2 linked regions of the Tistrella mobilis genome follow. The protein of the gene in region 1 interacts with the protein of each later gene in a pairwise test. Links are inferred from orthologs where the notes say so. Each region holds a gene or a part of one and is shown on either strand. Other genes may lie near its edges.

Region 1 (3,189 bases):
CCTCCGGTAGCGGCTGGTCCCGGGCGGAATATGGGCCTCCGACGTCTGTTACACAACGCCGGAGGCTGGCCAAGGCCCGGGCGCAGGCGCATGCTGTTGCCCCTGACCGCCGCCGGCGGGCGCGATCCGCCACAGAAACAAGACGCAGGACCTCAGGAAATGACCCAGACCAGACGCCTTGGCAGCAACGGCCCGGCGGTTTCCGCCCTCGGCCTCGGCTGCATGGGCATGAGCCAGTCCTATGGCGCCACCGACGATGCCGAATCGATCGCGACCATCCACCGCGCAATAGATCTCGGCTGCTCTTTCCTCGATACGGCAGAGGTTTACGGACCATTCCTGAATGAAAGCCTGATCGGGCGCGCCCTGGCCGGCACCACATCGACGGGCCCGTTGCGCGACCGGGTGGTGATCGCCACCAAATTCGGCTGGAAGATCGAAGGCGGCCGGAGCATCGGCGTCGACAGCCGGCCCGAACGAATCGTTCAGGCGGTGGAGGGTTCACTCTCGCGCCTGGGCACCGACCGCATTGATCTGCTCTATCAGCACCGTGTCGATCCCGCCGTGCCGATCGAGGATGTGGCGGGCACCGTGGCCGATCTGGTGAAGGCCGGCAAGGTGCTGCATTTCGGCCTCTCCGAGGCCTCGGCCGCGACCATCGCCCGGGCGCACACCGTGTTGCCGGTTGCAGCCCTGCAAAGCGAATACTCGCTCTGGGAGCGTGATCTCGAAGCGGACATCATCCCGACCCTGCGCCGGCTCGGCATCGCGCTGGTGCCCTTCGCACCGCTCGGCCGCGGCTTCCTGACCGGCACGGTCACCCGGGCCGAGGACTACCCCGAAGGCGACCGGCGCCGTACCGATCCGCGGCTGATCGGCGCCAATTACGATGCCAACATGGCTGCCGCCGCCACGGTGCGCGAAATCGCGGCCGAACGCGGCGTCACCGCGGGCCGTGTCGCCCTCGCCTGGCTGCTCGGCCGCGGTGAAGACGTGATCCCCATCCCCGGCACCCGCCGCCGCAGCCATCTGGAAGACAACTGGGCCGCCCTGGACCTGACCCTCACGGCTGACGAGACCGCCCGCCTCGATGCGGCCCTGCCGCCGGGCGTCACCGCCGGTCCGCGTTACGGTGAGCGCGAGATGGGGTATGTCGACCGCTGACGCCTTATCCTGAACGCGAAGAACCCGCCTGATGCGCGGAGCATCAGGCGGGTTCTTCATGTCAGCCCGTCGATCCCTCGGGATCAGAACGGGATCTCGTCATCCAGATCGTTCGAACCGCCGCCGGCGCCACCGCGGCCGCCGCCGGAGCCACCGCCATAATCTGAGCCGTAGTCGTCATAGCCGCCGCCAAAGCCGCCGCCGGCACCGCCCTGGCCGCCGCGGCCACCGCCGTAACCACCGCCGCGACGGCCGCCGCCACCGCCCATGCCACCGCCGGTGGCGCCACCGCCGAAATCGTCACCGCCGCCGAAATCAGCGCCACTGCCCCCTTCGCCGCGGCCGTCGAGCATGGTCAGCTCACCGCGGAAGCGCTGCAGCACCACCTCGGTGGTGTACTTCTCCTGGCCCTGTTGATCGGTCCATTTGCGGGTCTGAAGCGCGCCCTCGACATAGACCTTGGAGCCCTTGCGCAGGAACTTTTCGGCCACCTCGGCCAGGCGCTCGTTGAAGATCACCACGCGGTGCCATTCGGTCCGCTCGCGGCGCTCGCCGCTCTGGCGGTCGCGCCAGTTCTCGCTGGTCGCGACCGCAAGGTTCACGATCTTCATGCCGTCCTGGGTGCTGCGCACCTCCGGGTCCCGGCCCAGATTGCCGATCAGGATCACCTTGTTGACGCTGCCAGCCATGGCTCTGTCTTCCCTCGACCTAACGGTTGGAGGCGCCGCTCCGGCAAGGGGGCGCCCGCGAATTGGCCGCATCCTGCGACAGCCGGCCCCATCCTGCAATCGGCTATTCTGTGTCTGATGACTAGACCGCCCGCCACACGCTAGGCTGAGCCTGCATCTCAACCGCCGGGGATCCTGCGCATGAGCGAACGCGGCACCACCATTGCGATCATCGGGGCCGGTTTCAGCGGCGCCCTGCTTGCCGTGCACCTGCTGGACCGCTGCCGGCGGCAGGACAGGATCCTGCTGGTCGAACGGAACAGCCAGTTCGGCCGCGGTGTCGCCTATGCCACCGGCAATCCCCATCACCTGCTCAATGTCCGGGCCGGCAATATGAGCGCCTTCCCCGACCAGCCGGGCCATTTCGTCCAGTGGCTGGAGGCCACCCGGAGTACCCTGACCGCCTTTCTGCCCGACGGTCCGGCCGGGCGCGACAGCTTCGTGCCGCGCCGGATCTATGGCTCCTATATCCAGGATCTGATCGGCGACCGGATCTGGCGCCAGGGCAAGGCCATGAACCTGCAGCTGATCCATGATGCGGCGGTACGTCTGGAGGCGATGGAGGGCGGCGGCTTCGTGATGCAGGTCGATGGCGGCCGCAGCTACCGCGTCGATGCCGCCGTTCTGGCTCTCGGCAACTTTCCGCCCGGGTGCGACGTGCCGGCGGGGCCCGCCTATGCCCCGGACCCGTGGGCGCCGGGCGCACTCGATGGTCTGGATCGCGAGGCGGATGTCATCCTTGTGGGTACGGGCCTCACCGCGGTCGACGTCGTGATCAGCCTGCTGGATCGCGGCCATCGCGGCACCATCCATGCCATCTCTCGCCGCGGGCTGCTGCCCCGCGCCCATGCGCCGGTTCCGGCCCCGATCCCCTCGATCACCCCGGAAACGGCCCCCGAGAGGCTGAGCGCGCTGGTGAAGATGGTGCGTCAGCACGTGCGGGCGGCAGAGGCCGATCTGGCCACCCGCGGACATGGCGGCGGCTGGCGGGCGGTGATCGACGGGCTGCGGCCGGTCACCCAGCCGCTCTGGCAGGGGCTCTCCCCCGCGGAGAAACGTCGGTTTCTGCGCCATCTCCGCCCGTGGTGGGACATTCATCGCCATCGCATGGCCCCGGATGTCGCGGCACGCATCGCCGATGCCCGGGCCCGCGGCCGGTTGCTGGTCCGGGCCATGCGCATCCGCGCCCGCCACGTCACGCCCGACCGGGTCGCCTTCGATCTGGTACCGCGGGGCGGCGGCGCGGTGGAACGTATCGTGGCGGCACGGGCGATCGACTGCACGGGTCCCGGCTCCG
Region 2 (3,474 bases), 2.0 Mb from region 1 along the record:
CGGCGGGTTCAGGAACTGCATGACACTTCAGGCGTGTGGCTGGCGCTGCCGATGCTGGTGGTGGCCATCACCGGTGCCATGCTGGCCTGGCCCCTGGGCGGGCCACCGGGCCCCTCGCGGCCGACCGGTCCGGCCACGATCTGCCGGGCCTCCGCCCCGGACCCGGATGCTGCGCTGGCGATGGCGAACGACGCCGTGCCGCAGGCCCGCTTCCTCGGCCTCACCCCGGCCGGACCCGACGGCTTGGTGCGGATCCGCCTCGCCACCGGCGACATCTTGCCTCCCCTGACGGTAGCCATCGACGGCTGCGGAGCGGTCACGATCGATCGTCAGGGCGTGGTGCATCATCTGCTCGCCACGATCCACGGCCGGCTTCTGGCAGGCGATGTCGGCCGGGCGGTGGTGTTTGCAGCCGGTCTCGCCCTGCCCCTGCTTTATGTCACGGGCCTGCTCGCCTGGCTGCGCCGGCGGCGCCATGCCCGTGCCCGCCCGGCATGAACGGTCGGCCCCTTACAGGAAGCTCTGCGGATCCACATCGATCTGCACGCGGACGGCCCCCCTGACCGGCACCAGCTCGCGCGCCTGCGCCATCGCCAGCGGCAGATCCGCGGCACGATCGGCCATCACCAGCAGCCGCATCCGATGGCGGCCGCGCAACAGGCTGATCGGCGCCGGCGCCGGGCCCAGCAGGCGGGCGCCGGGGGGCAGGGTCCGACGCAGCGCCCTGGCAAACAGATCGGCGGTGGCGCGCGCATCGCCTGCATCGGGCGCCGAAACGATCACCGCTGCCCAGCGACCATAGGGAGGAGCACCGGCCTGACGCCGTGCATCCGCTTCCGCTTCCAGGAAGCCGTCGCGATCACCTGCGATCAGGGCGCGTATGACGGGATGACCCGGATCATAGGTCTGCAACAACACCCGCCCCGGATGTTCGGCCCGGCCCGCCCGGCCGGCGACCTGGGCGAGCAACTGATAGGTCCGCTCCGCCGCTCGCAGATCGCCGCCCGCAAGGCCCAGATCGGCATCCACCACCCCCACCACGGTCAGTCGGGGAAAGTGATAGCCCTTGGCCATCATCTGGGTGCCGATCAGCACATCGATCTCTCCCGCCTCCATGCGTGCGATCAGATCCGCGGCCTCGACCGGGCTTGCGATGGTGTCGCTGGTCATCACCGCCACCCGCAATTCGGGCATCAGGCTGCCGGCTTCCTCGGCCAGACGTTCGACGCCCGGCCCGCAGGGGGCGAATTTGTGTTCGGCGCCGCAGGCGGGGCAGGCGTCGGGTTCAGGCTCCTCGTGGCCGCAATGATGGCAGACCAGACGCGGGCCGCCGGCACGGAAACGATGTTCGACCAGCCATGCCTCGCAGGACGGGCAGCGCATCCGGTGTCCGCAGGCCCGGCACAGGGTGAGCGGCGCATAACCCCGGCGATTGATGAACAGCATCGACTGCTCGCCGCGCTCCTTCGCGGCAAGCACGGCGCCCTTGAGCGGTTCCGAGACGAAGCGGGTGGCGGGCAGGCGCTCGGTACGCATGTCGATCGCCTCCACCGCCGGCAGCACGGCGGCGCCGTGGCGGGCGGCCAGACGGCGGCGGCGATAGCGGCCGCGTTCGACATTGGCAAGCGTTTCCAGGGCCGGCGTGGCCGACGCCAGCACCACCGGCACGCCTTCCAGCGCGCCGCGCATCACCGCCATGTCGCGGGCATGATAGACGACGCCGTCTTCCTGCTTGAAGGCGGCATCGTGTTCCTCGTCGACCACGATCACGCCCAGCGCCGGGAAAGGCAGGAACAGGGCGGAGCGCGCGCCGACCACGACCGGGGCGGCCCCTTCGGCCACCGCCCGCCAGGCCCGGCGGCGATGGGCCTGGCCCAGATTGGAATGCCAGACAACGGGCGGTGCACCGAAACGGCCACGAAAGCGTTCCAGCCACTGGCTGGTCAACGCGATCTCGGGCACCAGAACCAGCGCCTGACGGCCCTGACGCAATGCGGCAGCGATCGCCTCGAAATAGACCTCGGTTTTGCCGGAACCGGTGACGCCATCCAGCACCTCGACCGCAAACCCTTCGCCTACGGCACGAACCAGCGCCGCGGCGGCCTCTGCCTGATCCGGGCCGAATTCAGGTCCCGGCCGCCCGGGATCCGGCCGTTCGAAGGCAGGCGGGACCGGCCGGTCGACCACAGCCAGCACGCCGCCCTCGATCAGGCCGCGGACCACGCCGTCCGACACGCCGGCGGCGGCGGCGAGCGCTGCGATCGTGGGCGGCACCCCGCCGTCATCGGCCGTCACCTGGTCCAGCTTCTCCAGCACCGCCCGGCGCTGGGGCGTCAGCCGGCCGGTGGGCGCGGCACCGGTCGCTACCAGCCCGATCTCAGGTCGCGGCGGATCCAGCGCCTCGTCGACGGGCAGCACCATGCGCAGCACGGCAGCCGGCGGAGATACGGTATAGGCCGCCACGGCATTCACCAGCCGACGCAGTGCCTCGGGTACCGGCGGACAATCGCGGCGTGCGGTTACCGATTTCAGCCGCCGCGCCTCAAGATCACCCTCCCCTGGCCCCCAGACCACGCCGGTGATCGTACGCGGCCCAAGCGGCACCTGCACCACATCACCGGGCACAAGGGTCATGCCGGGCGGCACGAGATAGTCCAGCCGGTCCAACCGGCGCCCAGCCGGGCCGCCTATCGCCTGGAGCGGCAGAACGGCCACGCGAGACGCTTCGACGGACGGATGGTCGGGAAACAACCCGGCAGACGGGTTCGGACTTGTATCCGGAGCGGTCATCGCATAAGCAGCAGTCGGGTGCGGACGGGTCGGGCGGATGGCATCATGCAACTGGCGGCGGCGCAAGGCTTTCGTTAAACTCCGCGCCAAACCGGCGGACCCGTCATCCCTTGCCGGAAGACCCGAGCCGGGTTTTCAGGCATCCCCGACCGCCACGGAAGTGCCCGCCCGAACGCCGGCTTCCCCTGTCTTCGCCCGGTCGGGGCGGTCCGCCACTTTCCCCGGTCCGTCATCCGACCGCCGATACCCTGGTTTCCAGAGGCCCGCATCATGAAGTTCTTCGTCGATACCGCCGACGTTGCCGAAATCCGCGATCTCGCCGCCACCGGCCTGGTCGACGGCGTCACCACCAACCCGACGCTGATCGCCAAGAGCGGCCGCAAGTTCGTCGAAGTGATCGAAGAGATCTGCGCCGTGGTCGCCGGCCCCGTTTCGGCCGAAGTCACCGCCCTCGATCACGAGAAGATGCTGGCCGAGGGCCGGTATCTGGCCCGCATCGCCCCCAACGTCACCATCAAGGTGCCGCTGACCATCGACGGGCTGAAGACCTGCAAGGCGCTCTCGGACGAGGGCACGCCGGTCAACGTCACGCTGTGCTTTTCGCCCGCCCAGGCGATCCTGGCCGCCAAGGCCGGTGCCCGCTTCATCTCCCCCTTCGTCGGCCGCTATGACGATATCGGCGCG

What was found. Proteins that work in one complex are often made in the same cells at the same time.
Region 2: the proteins of ssb (region 1) and P7L68_RS06410 interact in binary tests that used the Escherichia coli proteins (3 or more experiments, as listed by UniProt). The link is inferred for Tistrella mobilis from one-to-one orthologs.

What each region holds. Positions count from the first base shown.
Region 1 is NZ_CP121017.1:2,197,155-2,200,343, reverse strand. The notes cover bases 51-2,779. They hold ssb (single-stranded DNA-binding protein), read right to left. Parts: upstream 1,854-2,779; coding sequence 1,248-1,853; downstream 51-1,247. Other genes in these bases: P7L68_RS15725 (FAD/NAD(P)-binding protein), read left to right, coding at 2,034-2,779; P7L68_RS15735 (aldo/keto reductase), read left to right, coding at 160-1,164. Also shown: more of P7L68_RS15725, read left to right, coding at 2,780-3,189. UniProt on the Escherichia coli protein: Plays an important role in DNA replication, recombination and repair. Binds to ssDNA and to an array of partner proteins to recruit them to their sites of action during DNA metabolism. Acts as a sliding platform that migrates on DNA via reptation.
Region 2 is NZ_CP121017.1:159,888-163,361, reverse strand. The notes cover bases 151-3,164. They hold P7L68_RS06410 (primosomal protein N'), read right to left. Parts: upstream 2,791-3,164; coding sequence 511-2,790; downstream 151-510. Other genes in these bases: fsa (fructose-6-phosphate aldolase), read left to right, coding at 3,061-3,164; P7L68_RS06415 (PepSY-associated TM helix domain-containing protein), read left to right, coding at 151-498. Outside these bases: more of P7L68_RS06415, read left to right, coding at 1-150; more of fsa, read left to right, coding at 3,165-3,474.